Undibacterium sp. 5I1: one gene and its partner. The protein of the gene in region 1 interacts with the protein of each later gene in a pairwise test. Links are inferred from orthologs where the notes say so. Each region holds a gene or a part of one and is shown on either strand. Other genes may lie near its edges.

Region 1 (7,823 bases):
CCTTGGAGAAAAACTTACGCCGTGCGCTAATAGAAGAAGAATTTTTGGTTTATTACCAACCCAAAGTCTGCTTGAGCACCTCACGCATACTGGGCGCAGAGGCACTGATACGCTGGCAAATGCCGGAATCTGGCTTGATTCCACCAACAGACTTTATCCCGATTTCAGAAGAAATTGGTTTGATTCTGCCTATTGGTCGCTGGGTTTTAGAACAATCCTGCAAACAGACCAAAGTATGGCGCGACACCCTCATCCCGGATCTGGTCGTCAGCGTCAATATTTCGCCACGTCAATTCCAAGATCCTGGTCTGGTGAAGTTTATCCATCAGGTATTAGAGGAAACCAGCCTACCAGCCAATGCGTTGCAACTAGAGATTACCGAAGGCTTATTAATGGGGGAAATTGACCTGTTGTTACCGGTATTTGCAGCGATTAAAAAATTGGGTGTGAGTATTTCTTTGGATGACTTTGGTACTGGATTCTCGTCACTGTCTTACCTGCAACGCTTCCCGATTGATAATCTGAAAATTGATCGTTCGTTTATCCGCGAGATTCCAGAAAATCAGGATTCTGTGATTTTGACGCACGCCATTATTGCGATGGCGAATGCGCTTGGCATGAGTGTTACCGCTGAAGGTGTAGAAAAAGCAGAGCAAATGTTTTTCCTGACGGAATCTGGTTGCCAGGAAATGCAAGGCTATTATTTTAGCAAGCCGCTGCCAAAAGACGAGTTTGAACAATTGCTAATTAGTCATACCCGCTAAACTGACCAAAGCTTTTCGTCATGCGGTCTTAAGCTTGCTTTAGAAGTTTTATCCGTTTTTCAACAATTTCTCTTAGCGTTTCTGTTAAAGCTTTTGTTAGTATTTTTGTCAATTAGGCAGACAAAGAAAAGAAGCCTATAATTTGCCAGATGCACCTCTTGTGCATCGCACCATTTTGCTGAAATACAGATCTTGCGTCATGACAAACATTGCGAAAATACTCCCCCTCTCCAACGTCTTACTGGACTTAGAAGTGTCCAGCAAAAAAAGAGCCTTTGAACAAGCTGGCCTGTTATTTGAAAATAATTGCAGTATTGCTCGCTCTACCGTCTCGGATAACCTGTTCGCCAGAGAACGTCTGGGTTCAACCGGGCTTGGTCATGGCGTTGCTATTCCGCATGGCCGCATCAAGGGATTAAAAGCACCGATTGCGGCATTCGTGCGTCTGGCAGAGCCGATTCCTTTCGAGTCTCCAGACGGACAAGCAGTCAGTATTTTAATTTTTCTGCTTATGCCGGACAATGTGATGCAGCAACATCTGGAGATATTGTCTGAAGTTGCTGAGATGCTATCCAATGAGGCATTTCGGGATACGCTCAATAGCGAAGCTAGTGCTGGTGCTATTTATGAAAAAATTATCGCCTGGCAGCCCAACCCACAATTTGTCTAGCATAGTAAAACAAAGCGCAAACCTGCGGTAATTGCGCTCTGTTGTCGTTCTTGTCCACGTCCCACCCATTGATTTTAATCAAGCTACCATGCCACTACTGACCGAACTGACCATACAAAAAATCTTTGATGACAATCGGGATGCAATGCAGTTAGGCTGGTTTGCCGGATTCTCAGGTGGTGACAAACAAATTACGGGCGACGCCACCTCTTCTGCGGATCAGGTTGGTCATCTTAACTTTATACATCCCGGGCGTATTCAGGTGCTAGGGCATCAAGAACTGGCCTACTTCCATCGATTACCATCGCATTCACGCGGTAATTTGATTAAAGAATTGATTGCCGGTGCGCCACCGGCACTGATCGTGGCACAAGGATTAGAAACGCCGCAAGCGATTCTAGCCACATGCGACGACAATAATATTCCCCTGTTTTCTACCCCCTTACCTTCTGCACAGGTAATCGATTTTTTACGCGTTTATCTGTCCAAAAAGCTGGCACAACGCACGACTATGCATGGCGTGTTTATGGATGTGCTTGGAGTTGGCGTATTAATCACAGGCGAATCTGGCCTGGGTAAAAGCGAACTGGGGCTGGAGCTGATCTCCCGCAGTCATGGACTGGTGGCAGATGATGCGGTGGAATTTTCGCGTATCGCTCCCAATATGATAGAAGGTCGCTGTCCGGAATTATTACAAAATTTACTGGAAGTACGTGGCCTTGGTCTGCTCGATATCAAAGCAATTTTTGGCGAAACCGCGGTGCGTCGCAAGATGCGCCTCAAGCTAATTGTGCATCTGGTCAAGCGCAGCACGCTGGAAGAAAATTATGAACGTCTGCCGATTGATTCTCCCAAGCAAGAAGTATTGGGATTGCCAATCCGCAAAGTTGTCATCCCTGTCGCTGCCGGCCGGAACATCGCGGTTTTACTAGAGGCCGCAGTACGCAACACCATATTGCAACTACGCGGCATCAATACATTAGAAGATTTTATGGAAAGACAACGTCGTGCCATGAATGAAGAGTCTAATTAATTGCTTCATTTCACTAGCAGATCCGCAAAATTGGTACGACATGGTATGAAGCAGACCCTATTTATTACGAATAGAGCTGTGATGTGGATATGCGATATGGCTATGGTGTTTCACATAAACTATTTTCATACTTGAAATGGATAAAATGTCACATAGCGACATGAATTAAATGCCAAAATATGGGTGTTTAATATCTACTCTTTTTGGCAATCATGCGCATCTTACTTATCTCTGGTATTTCTGGCTCCGGCAAATCGGTCGCCTTGAACGTGGTGGAGGACGCTGGATTTTATTGCGTCGACAACTTACCACCGAGCTTGCTACCGGGACTTATCAGCACCTTAATCAGCGAAGGCATTCAATCCACCGCGGTGGCAATTGATTCGCGCAGCGCGCATTTGCTCACCAGCTTGCCCAGCACAATACAAACACTCCGCAATGAGGGACATGAAGTAAAGATCTTGTTTTTAACGGCAAGCACTGAATCTCTGGTCGCACGATTTTCTGAGACACGCCGCACTCATCCTTTGTCTCATCGCTTGCAAAGAGATCACGCCATGGGCGACAGGCTTAGCCTAATGGAATGCATAAGGGAAGAAAGAGAAATTCTATCACCTATCCAACTGCTAGCGCATGTAATCGATACCTCCAGTCTTAGTGCAAATACCTTGCGCGATTGGGTGAAAACCGTGGTGCAAATTGAGCATGCCCCCCTTGTCGTGATGTTTGAATCTTTTGCATTTAAGATTGGGGTACCGCTGGATGCTGATTTTGTTTTTGATGTGAGAATGTTGCCCAATCCTCATTATGATATTCAGCTGCGCCTGTTAACCGGGCTGGATCTTCCGGTAATTGAATATCTTAACGGGCAAATGATGGTGCATGATCTGTATGAGGACATACGACGGTTCATTGAAAAATGGCTGCCATCGTTTAAAAGCGATAATCGTAGCTACCTGACAGTGGCAATTGGTTGCACTGGAGGCCAGCATCGTTCAGTCTATATGGTGGAGAAACTGGCAGAGTATTTTAAGAAAACTGAGCAAGTATTAGTCAGACATCGTCGTATAGGGTAAAAATATACTCCCCATGTGTATAATTTATTACCTATGTAATCATTGGCCGATAAGCTATTTTATTGAAATTCATAGAGGAGTATATTAAATCCGGTCTTAACTTATGTCTTAACTTTACTCTCAACTAAGGTCTTAATTTAAGCCTCAACTAAGACTTTTCACATCTTCTTTTTATCGCTTGCCATCGCAGCCCGGAAGTACAAACTCAGCAACTCCATGCAGGCGACAGCACAGCGATGCAAACTTAAGCCATCACCACACGCCGCATTTTCTGCGCCACATACGACAAGCTGGCGATCGTCAAGGCAACACAAACTCCTAGTGCAATCATGGTTACGACCATGCTCAAGGCCTCGCCTTTTAAGACTTTATTCATCATCTGGTTTTGTGCCAGTACCGGAACCCAGCGGAACCAGGTCGGTTCTGGTCCGGTTGAAAATAACATCATCATCGGTACCATGTTCACCACAAGAATAAACATTTGATTACGGACTTGGGCTTCTTTATAGCTTTTACAATCTAGCGCAATCGCTACCTGCACGGCTGCCAGACTAGCGGCTAAGGGCAACAAGACCAATAAGAATCCCATTGCATCTTTGACCCCGAACTGGAATAAAGCCCGTAAGGTCTCATTGCGTATCAGCCATTGCGATGGAAAAAAACTCAGTACCGTCAGCACCACAACTAACATACTGACCGTCGCCACCGCGCCCCATTTGCCGACCGCCAATTGCCATCCAGAGACTGGGTTCATCATCAATGGCTCCAGCGATCCACGCTCGCGCTCGCCAGCGGTGGCGTCAATCGCGGCGTACATGCCGCCCATCAAAATTGCCATTAACATCGCCATCGGCAACATGCTGGTAATGCTGTCTTTACGCTCTTCGGGGCGGCTTAAATAACGCTCTTTCACTTCAATCAATTGCAAGATTTCTGGCGATACACCCCGCATCATTAAGCTCATCACCGCGCCTTCCTGGGTATAAGCATCTAAAATTCTTTTCAGCGGTCGTAAACCAAATTCAGCTTGTTTGTTCGACGTGTCATAGGCGATTTCTAAAGTCACTTTTTGACCCGCTGCCAGCTTTTCATCGAAACCATCCGGGACCAATAACACGGGCTGATCCAATTCTTTACTACGGGATTTGGCGACATAATCTGCCGGTGCAGGCTTGACTTTATAACCTTGGCGCAAAATGAAATTTTCTAAGCTGGGCGCATTGTTGATACCAACTACCAACACGGATCTTTTCTCTTCTTGCGACTCCACTTGCGACAAGACCTCGGACATAATGACCAGCAGCATTGGCACTAAAAATAGCGAGCTAAAAATGACGATGAGCAAGGCACGGCGGTCACGCATAGCATCCATCATTTCTTTACGAAAAATAGCAAGCATGGCTTTCATCAGTATGTCCTCTCAGTCGCTATTACTGAACTAATTTCTGAATTAATTTCTAAATTAATCGCTGGCTTAGTTGCTGAACTAATTGCTGAATTAGTGTCACGATTTAAAAACGCTAGCTTGACAAACGCGTCTTCAAAATTCGGCTCCTCCGCTTGCTGTAACAATTCCGCCACCGTGCCTTTCGCCACATTGCGCCCTTGTGCAACGATCACTACCTGATCGCACAAACGTTCAACTTCTTGCATGATATGAGTAGAAAAAATGATGCACTTACCGCCACCTTCCGGTGACCTTAGCCAGCGTAAAAAATCACGCAGTGCCCGGGTGGCAACCACGTCCAGACCATTGGTTGGTTCGTCCAGAATAATATTTTTAGGGTTGTGAATTAAAGCCCGCGCTAGAGCAGTTTTCATTCTCTCGCCCTGACTAAATCCATCGGTACGCCGGTCCAGTAATGCCGTCATCTCCAGCCAATGAGCAAGCTGATCAGTGCGTTGTTCAATCAAACTACGCGACATGCCATGCAAGGTGCCGTAGTAAAAAATATTTTCACGTGCGGTTAAACGTGGATACAGTCCACGCGCATCGGACAAAATACCCATATTGGATTGTGTGCCTTGCTGACCGGCTCTGACCTTAATACCGTCAACTGTAATCTCGCCACGATCAGATTCCAGCAGCGACGCTACCATACGCAGAGTTGTCGTTTTGCCGGCACCGTTAGCGCCTAACAAGCCAGTAATCGCGCCATCGCTTGCGGCAAAACTAACGCCATCAACTGCCTTCACCATTTCTTGCTGACGCTTACCAAAATTGAGGTTGAAGGCAAATTTTGGCTTACCCTGACGTACAAAGGCTTTGTGTAAATCATGGACGATGATCATGGTTTAGCTCCTTGCGGCGCTACTGTTTCTGGCATCGGCGTGGTGGGCAAAGTAATAGTCGGCGTAATAGACGGAACCTGCCACGCTAACGGTCGCGGGATCTGGTGTACACATTTCGCATCGACCTTAATCGCGTCCTGATCTTCTTTGGCATTGAAGTAGCGATACACCACATCACGCACACATCCTTGCGATAACAAACCATGGCCTGCATTGTCCATCGTGATGTGGCGAGCATTTGCACCAAGCGCTTTAGCGACGCTGTTGCCATGGCGGGTAGGGGTTACCGGATCGATGCCGCCACTGAGCAACAAAACCGGTGCCGGGCTGACTGGAATGGTATAAAAAGCTGGCGGAATTACGGCATGCGGCCAATTGGTACAGATCGCCCCATACATGCCGTCCATGAGTTTTTCAAAATCATCGCTAGCGGGTTTCAATATTGGATGTGCATACGCTTCACCACACCAGACTGAAAAATGCATACCATAAGCAATGCCCAAAGGAGAAGGCAAACCCAGTGCGCCGCTTAAGGTAATCAGGGGCGCATAATTAGCTTGCTCCGCCTGCGTCAACGCGTAGGGTAAAGCGGCTGCACTGGTAGGCGCATACAAAGTTTTATGCACCAAACTCAGCAAGGTATTGCGACTGATCGTGACCGGGATTTTATTGCCCAGACGTGGATGTATTACCGTGGTGGATTGCGGCAGACTCGCTAATAATTTTTTCCAGCGCGCGGCCAGATCAGGATAAGCCTTGTTGCAACGCGCATCTTTAGCACAATCTGCGAAGACGCCGTCTAGGGCCTTTTGCGCGTCGGCAGCAGGCAAGCGCATGTCGGGCGGCACGACGCCATCAATCACTAAACGCCGGACAGATTGTGGATATTGGCGCAAAAATTCTAAGCCGACTCGCGTCCCGTAGGATGCACCAACCAAATTGATTTTTCCGTAAGCCTGGCTAAGCCGCACTGCCTCCAAATCTTGTACTGCAATGCTGGTACTAAAAAACCGCAAGTCACCATAGGGCAAGGCCTGCAACTTCTTCAGGCAAGCAAGTGCTAACTTTACGGTACCGTTGGTATCTGCCAGATCGCCACCGCTCTCTAGCTCTGGACATTGCAGCGGTGCGCTTTGCCCTGTCCCGCGCTGATCGACAAAGACCAAATCACGGCGACGATTTAAACGCCCTAATACTGTCTTCCCCCAAGCCGCAGCATTGATGGCACTTTGCCCCGGTCCGCCTGCGAGGACAAAGACCGCATCACTTAATTTGTTTTTATCTTGCGAGGGCACCACAACGAAATGCACAGTAATTTTTTTACCTGCGGGCTGAGCAGGGTCAAGCGGACGCTGAATCTGACCACATTGCACCTCTTGCGGATAATCAGCAATACGGCAAGAGCTGGTCTTGACTCTAGCGGTCATTTCAGCAAGAGTTTGCGCTGATACTTCAGCTGACACTTGCGCTGACAATTGAGCTGATGTAGCAACAGAATTCACCAGCATGAAGGCAAGGCCAAAACCCATACGACAACTGAGATTAGCGACGGAGTTAAGCGAGTTCATCTGTTTTAAATTTCTAAAAATAGTATTGTAGATGTTGCGGCATTTGTAAAAAGCAAGCCTACAAGATCAAGAGCTTTTATTTACGATTTTTGCAGCGCAGACCCTAAGTTTGCACTGCTCGTATTCAATTCGGCAAGCTTGCGATGAAATCTCTTTTAATACGATGAAACATCATAAAACTCGGATCAAAATACCGGCATCAAAGTTCCAGTAAATATTTTTTCACCGGCGCTGGTAAAGCGGCTTGTCCCACCTGCCTTAAATCCAGCCAGACATAACGCGATTCGGCGACTTGGGATGCGAGCTGCGCCAGATTAAATTGCAGCACTTGCGCATGTAATTTGAAGTGGGTAAACCCATGTAAAAATCCTGGCAATTGCCGGATATCTGTCACTTCCCCAAATTGATTTGCTACTTGTT
Region 2 (8,433 bases), 3.3 Mb from region 1 along the record:
TGTTTATCTCATTACTGGTTGGTACGGTGGTGTTGATTAGCGTCTTGAATTATGTTCCGGCATTGGCGCTTGGACCGGTTGTCGAACATCTGCAATTGTTCGCGGCTCATTAAGTTCACAAAGGAAAAACTCATGTCTAGCGTTAATTCTCAAAATACAAATAAAGCCATAGCTGAGCAAGGTGATGCCTCCGCAGATAAACTGCGTAGCGCAAAATCACTCAGCATGATGGATAGCACACTGATGTGGCCTGCAGTTGTCGATGCGTTTAAAAAGCTGAATCCAGCGACACAATTGCGCAGCCCGGTGATGTTTGTGGTGTATGTCGGCAGTATCTTGACGACGCTGTTATGGCTGCAAGCCTTGTTTGGTAAGGGTGAAGCCAGTGCTGGTTTTATCCTGGCGATATCAGTCTGGCTGTGGTTCACCGTCTTGTTCGCTAACTTTGCCGAAGCATTGGCCGAAGGTCGCAGCAAAGCGCAAGCCGCCTCCTTACGCGCTTTAAAGCAAACAGTGATTGCCAAGAAACTGGCAGTGCCAAAACACGGCACAAGCTGGTTGCCAGCCAATGCCAGCGACTTGCGTAAAGGCGATGTCTTGTTGGTAGAAACTGGTGATGTCATTCCTATCGACGGTGAAGTGATCGAAGGCGTAGCAACCGTGGACGAAAGCGCGATTACAGGTGAATCCGCACCGGTGATCCGTGAATCTGGTGGCGATTTCTCTGCTGTCACCGGTGGTACTCGCGTGTTGTCAGACTGGTTGGTGATGCGTGTTACGTCGAATCCTGGCGAAGCATTTATTGATCGTATGATCGCCATGGTAGAAGGCGCAAAACGCCAAAAAACACCAAACGAAATCGCATTGACGATTTTGTTGGTAGCACTGACGATTATTTTCTTGCTCGTTACCGTCACTCTGTTGCCATACTCTTTATATAGCGTAGAAGCGGCGAAATTGGCAGGTATTGCATCTAGCCCTATCTCTATTACGGTCTTGATCGCTTTGTTAGTGTGTCTGATCCCGACCACGATCGGTGGCTTGTTATCCGCCATCGGTGTTGCTGGTATGAGCCGCATGATGCAAGCCAACGTTATCGCGACATCAGGTCGTGCAGTTGAAGCAGCTGGTGACGTTGACGTCTTGATGTTGGATAAGACAGGTACGATCACTTTAGGTAATCGTCAAGCGTCTGAGTTTTTCCCTGCGCCAGGTGTAATCCTTGCTCAATTGGGTGATGCAGCACAACTCGCATCATTAGCTGACGAAACACCAGAAGGTCGCAGTATCGTTGTATTGGCAAAGCAAAAATGTAATTTACGTGAACGTGAAATGGCGAGCCTAAATGCGCAATTTATCGAATTCACTGCGCAAACTCGCATGAGCGGTGTCGATATCGGTACTCGTGTTATCCGTAAAGGTGCGGCTGATTCAGTGAAGAAGTTTGTTGAGAGCTTAGGCCGTCCTTTCCCAGCTGAAGTCAGCAAAACAGTGGACGATATTTCTCGTCGCGGTAGTACACCACTGGTGGTAGTGGACGATGGCAAAGTGATGGGTGCGATTGAGTTAAAAGATATCGTCAAAGGTGGCATCAAGGAGCGTTTTGCCGAGCTGCGCCGCATGGGTATCAAAACTATCATGATCACTGGTGACAATAAGCTGACTGCAGCTGCGATTGCTGCAGAAGCCGGTGTAGATGACTTTTTGGCAGAAGCAACGCCAGAAGATAAGCTGAAATTGATCCGCAGCTATCAGTCCGAAGGCCGTCTGGTTGCGATGACTGGTGACGGTACCAATGATGCGCCAGCACTGGCACAAGCAGACGTCGCAGTTGCCATGAACTCCGGTACTCAAGCAGCGAAAGAAGCGGGCAACATGGTGGATTTGGATTCTAATCCAACCAAGTTGTTAGAGATCGTAGAAATTGGTAAACAAATGCTGATGACACGCGGTTCTTTAACCACCTTCTCGATTGCGAACGACGTAGCGAAATATTTTGCGATTATCCCTGCCGCTTTTGTCGCCACCTATCCGCAGTTGAAAGCGTTGGACGTGATGCATTTGTCCAGCCCAGCCTCGGCGATCATGTCTGCCGTGATTTTTAATGCGCTGATCATTGTGTTCCTGATCCCGCTGGCACTCAAAGGTGTGAAGTATCGTGCAATCGGTGCAGCGCGTTTGTTACGTCGTAATCTGTTGATCTACGGTCTGGGCGGTATCGTGTTGCCGTTCGCAGGCATCAAGTTGATTGACATGATTCTTGCTCTGTTTAATTTAGTGTAATGAAGGATTGAAAATGAATTCTCTATTTTCCCAATTTCGTCCTGCCGTAGTGTTGTTTGTTGGCTTTAGCCTGATCGTTGGTGTCGCGTATCCCTACGCAATTACCGGCATCGGCAAAGTGGCGTTTAACAAGCAAGCCGAAGGCAGTCTAGTGGAGCGTGACGGTAAGATGATCGGCTCTAGCCTGATCGGTCAGGCATTCAGCTCAAACAAATATTTCTGGAGCCGTCCTTCTGCGACATCGCCGATGCCGAATAATTCAACGGCATCGAGCGGTTCTAATCTGGGGCCATTTAATCCAGCACAGATGGATGCGGTTAAAGGACGCATTGCGACCTTACAAGCAGCTGATCCAGAAAATAAACAAAAGATTCCAGTCGATTTAGTGACCGCATCAGCCAGTGGTCTTGATCCAGAAATCAGTATCGCCGCAGCACAATATCAAGCGACTAGAATTGCCCGCGAGCGTAAAATGACTAATGAGCAAGTCATGGAATTGATCGAGAAATTTGCACAACGCCCAGTGATGGGTGTGTTTGGCGAGCCACGGGTCAACGTATTAGCCTTGAACCTGGCACTGGATCAGAAGTAATCTGTCATTGTAGATTTACGTAAAATCACCCCGGCTGCGTAGCAGCGACTAGTCTTACCGGAGATCGCGGTCGTCGCTACGTCTGGCCGGGACAATTTTGCGCAAGTCCTGTAGTTGAGTATCGATATGCGGGATGCACCATGTGTGTCCCGTCTATTCGATCAAGAGTATTTCTAAAAGTGTTTTAAAGACGTGATGCTTGCTTAGTTTTTTCTCGATCAGTTGATTAATGAGTTGATTAGTTAATTAGTTAATTAGTTACTAGCCGTAAGTGGTATCAAGCATTTTTAGAAGTAATTTGATTATTCAGTTATTAAATATACTGCTACCTGTATTTTTAATCGTCCAGGTAATGTCTGGACAATAATGGTGGTTTTGGCATATACCCCCCCTAATTTTTAGTTTAATTTATTAATCTGACCGTTCGCAAAAGCAGACTCCATAAGCTGAATCCCGAAGCACAAACCAGAAGCTCAAGAACAACCTAGATGGCTAATATTCACGATCAACGTCCCGACCCCGACATCTTGCTTGCACATGTGCAGGCACAAGAGCGTCGCGCTACCCGTGGCAAGTTGCGTATTTATTTCGGCGCATCAGCGGGTGTTGGCAAGACCTATGCAATGTTGAGTGCCGCGCACAAATTGCAGAGTGAAGGTCAGCCAGTATTAATCGGTGTGGTAGAAACCCATGGCCGCCGTGAGACGCTGGCTCTACTCGATGGTTTAGAAATCCTGCCACCGAAAGCCATTAATTACCGCGACAAGACGCTGACCGAATTTGATCTCGATGCGGCGCTGGAACGCAAACCACCGTTGATTCTGATGGACGAACTGGCGCATTCCAATGCACCGGGTTCGCGTCATCCTAAGCGATGGCAAGACGTAGAAGAATTACTCGATGCAGGGATTGATGTCTATACCACCGTCAATGTTCAACATTTAGATAGTTTGAATGACGTCGTCGGCGGCATCACCGGTATCCGCGTGGCAGAGACGGTACCCGATACCGTATTTGATGAGGCCGATGAAGTCGTGCTGGTCGATGTCCCCGCTGACGAATTGCTGGCACGTTTGCAAAGTGGCCGCGTCTACAAACCGCAGCAGGCAGAGCGTGCCGCAAAAAATTTCTTCCGTAAAGGCAATCTGATTGCACTGCGCGAGCTGGCCTTACGCCGTACCGCTGATCGGGTAGAAGAAGACGTGCAGGCTTACCGGATAGAAAAATCCATTGGCAAAGTCTGGAAAACAGATGCTGCCTTACTCGCCTGTGTAGGTCCGGGTTTTGGTGCTGATCACTTAATACGCAGTGCCGCCAGATTAGCCAGCCAGCTCAGTGCTGAATGGCATGCGGTTTATGTAGAGACGCCGCAATTACAACGCCTATCTGCGGCGCAACGCGAACGGATTTTAAAAAGTTTAAAGCTGGCGCAAGACCTTGGTGCCAAGACGGCGGTACTGACAGGCCAGGATGTGGCAACGGCGGTAGTCGATTATGCGCATAGTTTGAATTTTTCTAAAATTGTGGTGGGGCGTCGCGGCACCTCTTGGTCGCAAACCTCGATTCATAAACGCATTGCTGGTTTAGCTCCTGATCTGGATTTGATCGAAATTGGTCGTGCCGTATCGCATGATGAAAACGCCGAACGCGCCGAAAAAGAAGAACGCGTCGAGCAGTTCAACGCCGCCGGTAGCGATTGGGACAGGGCAGAAGATCCAGTCAGATCAGCCCGCGGATTTCGTAAGCAGTTACGGTATTTATATGCGCTGCTAGCGATCACCGGAACGTCAGTTTTATGTACGCCATTATTAGACCATTTGCATCTGGTCAATATCGCCATGCTGTTTATGCTGGCGGTGGTCTTGGTCGCATTGCGCTTGGGACGTGGTCCTTCTGTACTAGCGACAGTGATCGGGGTAGCGACCTTTGATTTCTTTTTTGTTCCGCCACGATTTACGTTTGCCGTTAGCGATTTACAGTACTTAATTACCTTTTGTGTGATGCTGGCGGTAGGACTAATAACGGGACATCTGACTGCGGGATTGCGTTATCAGGCCAGAGTCTCAGCCCATCGCGAGTCACGTGCCAGGGCACTGTATGAGTTCGCACGCGACCTGTCCGGTGTTCTGCAATCTGAGCAAATTTCTGAAAGTACTCAGGCGATTATTCAACGCGCTTTCCGTGCAACGGCGACTTTACTGTTACCTGATGATGCAGGCAAATTACAAGCGCCGCAGACGCCGGTAGAAGGTCTTGATTTAGGTATTGCGCAGTGGGCATTTGATAAAGTTGAGGCAGCAGGCATGGGCACAGATACTTTGCCTGCCAGCAGTTTCTTCTATTTACCCTTGGTGGCGCCAATGCGTACTAGAGGCTTGCTAGTCATACGGCCTGACAACCGGCGCTGGATTTTGATTCCAGAACAACGTCAACAGTTAGATACCTTTGCTGCATTGGCCGCGATTGCGTTGGAGCGAGTGCATTACATCGAGGTCGCGCAGAATGCATTGATCCATATGGAGTCAGAGCGTCTGCGCAATTCTCTATTGGCGGCTTTATCACATGATTTGCGCACACCGTTAACTTCGCTGGTCGGCATTTCAGAATCACTGACGATGTCCAAGCCCACTCTGTCCGATGCCCAACAACAAATGGCGCAAGTGTTGCATGACGAAGCAATACGGATGAGCGCACTGGTATCCAATTTGCTGGATATGGCAAGAATCCAAAGTGGCGAAGTGAAATTGAATTTGCAATGGCAACCGCTGGAAGAGGTGGTTGGTAGTTCTCTGCGTGCCAGCACTGCGGCATTGGCGCAATATCAGGTACAAACAAAGTTACCGCGTGATTTGCCTTTGTTACATTTTGATGCCGTACTGATTGAGCGGGTTTTGTGTAATTTATTAGAGAACGCCGCCAAATATTCTCCACCACAATCACTCATTGTGATCCGCGCCGAAGTAGATGCCCATAACAGCGTGGTCAGAGTGATGGTGGATGATAACGGCCCTGGTTTACCAATAGGGCGCGAAGAAGCGATTTTTGAAAAGTTTACTCGTGGCGAACGTGAGTCCGCCACCCCCGGAGTTGGTCTTGGCCTCGCAATTTGCCGCGCCATTATTGAAGCGCATAACGGGCGCATCGCGGCAGCGCATTCGCAAGAAGGTGGGGCATGTATCTGCTTCACTCTCCCGCTAGGAACGCCGCCCATGTTGCCCGAGCCAGAATTGCTGGTCTAGCTAGTTTAAATACTGGCTGTATAGGATGAGCTAAAACTGATTAAAACGACGTGAACAATTTGCGTTAAAAATACAAGTTAGAAAAATTATGATGACAGAAACCACTCCCACTGCCTTATTGGTCGAGGATGAGCCTCAAATACGTCGCTTTGTACGCAGCGCCTTGGAAGAAGAGGGCTGGCAAGTAGAAGAGGCTGGCAGCTTACAACGCGGCTTAATTGATGCTGGAACCCGTCAGCCCGATTTAATTATATTAGATCTTGGCTTGCCAGACGGCGATGGTGTCGATTTTTTAAAAGACTTGCGCAAATGGTCCACTGTACCTGTGATCGTCTTATCCGCGCGCGTGAACGAGGCCGATAAAATCAAGGCGCTGGATGCTGGTGCAGATGATTTTTTAAGTAAGCCATTTGGTGTCGGTGAGTTGCTGGCGCGTGTGCGCGCCACTTTGCGCAGACAGCGCCAGCCTGGTGCTAATACAGATGGGGTTGTGCAATTTGGTGACATCCGGGTGGATCAGCAAGCGCGTATGGTCACCAAAGACGGCACGATGGTACATCTGACACCGACGGAATACCGTCTGCTCAGCGCGTTGGTGACGAATGCCGGACGGGTGGTAACTAATCCGCAATTGCTGCGTGAAGTATGGGGGCCGTCGCACTCAGAACATGGGCATTATCTGCGTATTTACATGGGACATTTACGGCAAAAACTGGAAGATGACCCTACCCAGCCACGCTTCTTCTTGACGGAGACCGCAATCGGCTATCGGTTACTGATACCGAGCTAAAAGCACTCTGAATTTTTTTGCCGTCTTGCCTATATTCGTCAGTATATTAATTTGGTTAGCGACGCGCGCGGTTTTATTGCTGCTGAACAAGGCCTGTCCTAAATACTGCTTGCTTCAAAAATGCACGCTTCTCTTTTTTGTGCCCGTTCTATTTTTTGATTTTAGAGAGCCTAGGTATAAGTATTACTAATTGATCCATTGATTTTTGAATAAATTAGCACTGATGACCGGGTGTAAAAAGCTGAGCAAACATTTTTTTAGAAAGTCTGCTATGCCAGCACATCAGGTAGTTACTTATCTTATTTTTGAGACGGTAAGAACTTTACTTGGCCGTTAGGATCTTGACGATATGCGCGAATTTCCCTTTGTCGCAATTCTCGGGGACTACGTCGACTTCATCATCCAATTTTAAACTCATATACTCTGGCACCTCAGCGATGGTACTCAATCCACGACGTGCGTGCTTGTAATGAATTTTGGCAAAATGCTTATTTTCGCGCTCAGAGTCCGAGAGTTTTTCCAGGCACTCAGGTAAATCTTTACGGTCTGATTTGGCATCGTAGAGATGTGTTACCCAGCCATGCTTAAAATTGTCTTTCGTCGCTTGCTCCATATCAGTTTCTTGACTAAATGCATTTGGCGCACAGATTACAAGCACAGTACAGATACTAAGCGCGCTAATCATCAATCTTGGCATTGTGATTTCTTTCTTGGACATCGTATTCTCCTAAGTCGATAAATTGACCTTTAAGTCACTCATTTCGTCAGAGTTTCGCTAATAAAATCCATATACTCCCTATAAGTGGATCAAAAAAATCTAAATTGACTAGGGAATATATGGACGATTGAAATATACGTATAGGGAGTATTTTATTTATTTAAATTTGGTTTGTATTTCTCAAACTCACTATTTACTCTTCTTCCTTTACTTTATCCTTAAATAAGCTGTAGCTCAACGGCAGTAACAGCAGGGTAAAAAAAGTTGCTGAGACAATGCCGCCAACAATCACTACTGCAAAAGGGCGTTGGGTTTCTGAGCCGATTCCGTGCGATAACGCGGCTGGCAATAAACCTAAACCTGCCATCAACGCAGTCATCAATATCGGTCTGAGCCTGCTGACTGCGCCTTCAATTGCGCTAGAAAAATCAGCACGGCTGGTTTTCTCAAATTCTAATATTTGCTCAAGCATGATCACACCGTTCTGCACAGAGATGCCCGCTACTGCGATGAATCCTACTGCAGCAGAAACAGAGAAGTGCAAACCCGCCAGTGCTAAACCAGCGATTCCGCCTATCATCGTAAAAGGTACCATCATCAAGATAAGCATTGCCATACGGATGGAGCGAAAGGCCCAGAACAGTAATGCAAAGATTAGGAAAATCGTTATTGGTACAATGATTTCTAAGCGCTTGACTGCACGTTGCTGGTTCTCAAACTGACCACCCCAGACGATGTAATAACCGGTCGGTAAATTGACTTGTTCAGCAACTTTTTGCTGCGCTTCTGCTACAAAACTGCCTTGATCCCG

Evidence for each region.
Region 2: the proteins of RGU72_RS18765 (region 1) and kdpD interact in binary tests that used the Escherichia coli proteins (3 or more experiments, as listed by UniProt). The link is inferred for Undibacterium sp. 5I1 from one-to-one orthologs.

Annotation. Positions count from the first base shown.
Region 1 is NZ_JAVIWI010000001.1:4,277,196-4,285,018, reverse strand. Bases 1-2,698 are described here. They hold RGU72_RS18765 (PTS sugar transporter subunit IIA), read left to right. Parts: upstream 1-963; coding sequence 964-1,434; downstream 1,435-2,698. Other genes in these bases: rapZ (RNase adapter RapZ), read left to right, coding at 2,680-2,698; hprK (HPr(Ser) kinase/phosphatase), read left to right, coding at 1,523-2,467; RGU72_RS18770 (putative bifunctional diguanylate cyclase/phosphodiesterase), read left to right, coding at 1-764. Also shown: more of rapZ, read left to right, coding at 2,699-3,543; RGU72_RS18750 (ABC transporter permease), read right to left, coding at 3,788-4,951; RGU72_RS18745 (ATP-binding cassette domain-containing protein), read right to left, coding at 4,951-5,835; RGU72_RS18740 (alpha/beta hydrolase), read right to left, coding at 5,832-7,403; mutY (A/G-specific adenine glycosylase), read right to left, coding at 7,603-7,823. UniProt on the Escherichia coli protein: Seems to have a role in regulating nitrogen assimilation.
Region 2 is NZ_JAVIWI010000001.1:977,043-985,475, forward strand. The notes cover bases 3,007-6,314. They hold kdpD (two-component system sensor histidine kinase KdpD), read left to right. Parts: upstream 3,007-3,363; coding sequence 3,364-6,114; downstream 6,115-6,314. Other genes in these bases: kdpE (two-component system response regulator KdpE), read left to right, coding at 6,206-6,314. Also shown: potassium-transporting ATPase subunit KdpA, read left to right, coding at 1-113; potassium-transporting ATPase subunit KdpB, read left to right, coding at 133-2,283; potassium-transporting ATPase subunit KdpC, read left to right, coding at 2,297-2,875; more of kdpE, read left to right, coding at 6,315-6,904; RGU72_RS04155 (hypothetical protein), read right to left, coding at 7,227-7,622; RGU72_RS04160 (CusA/CzcA family heavy metal efflux RND transporter), read right to left, coding at 7,816-8,433. UniProt on the Escherichia coli protein: Member of the two-component regulatory system KdpD/KdpE involved in the regulation of the kdp operon. KdpD may function as a membrane-associated protein kinase that phosphorylates KdpE in response to environmental signals.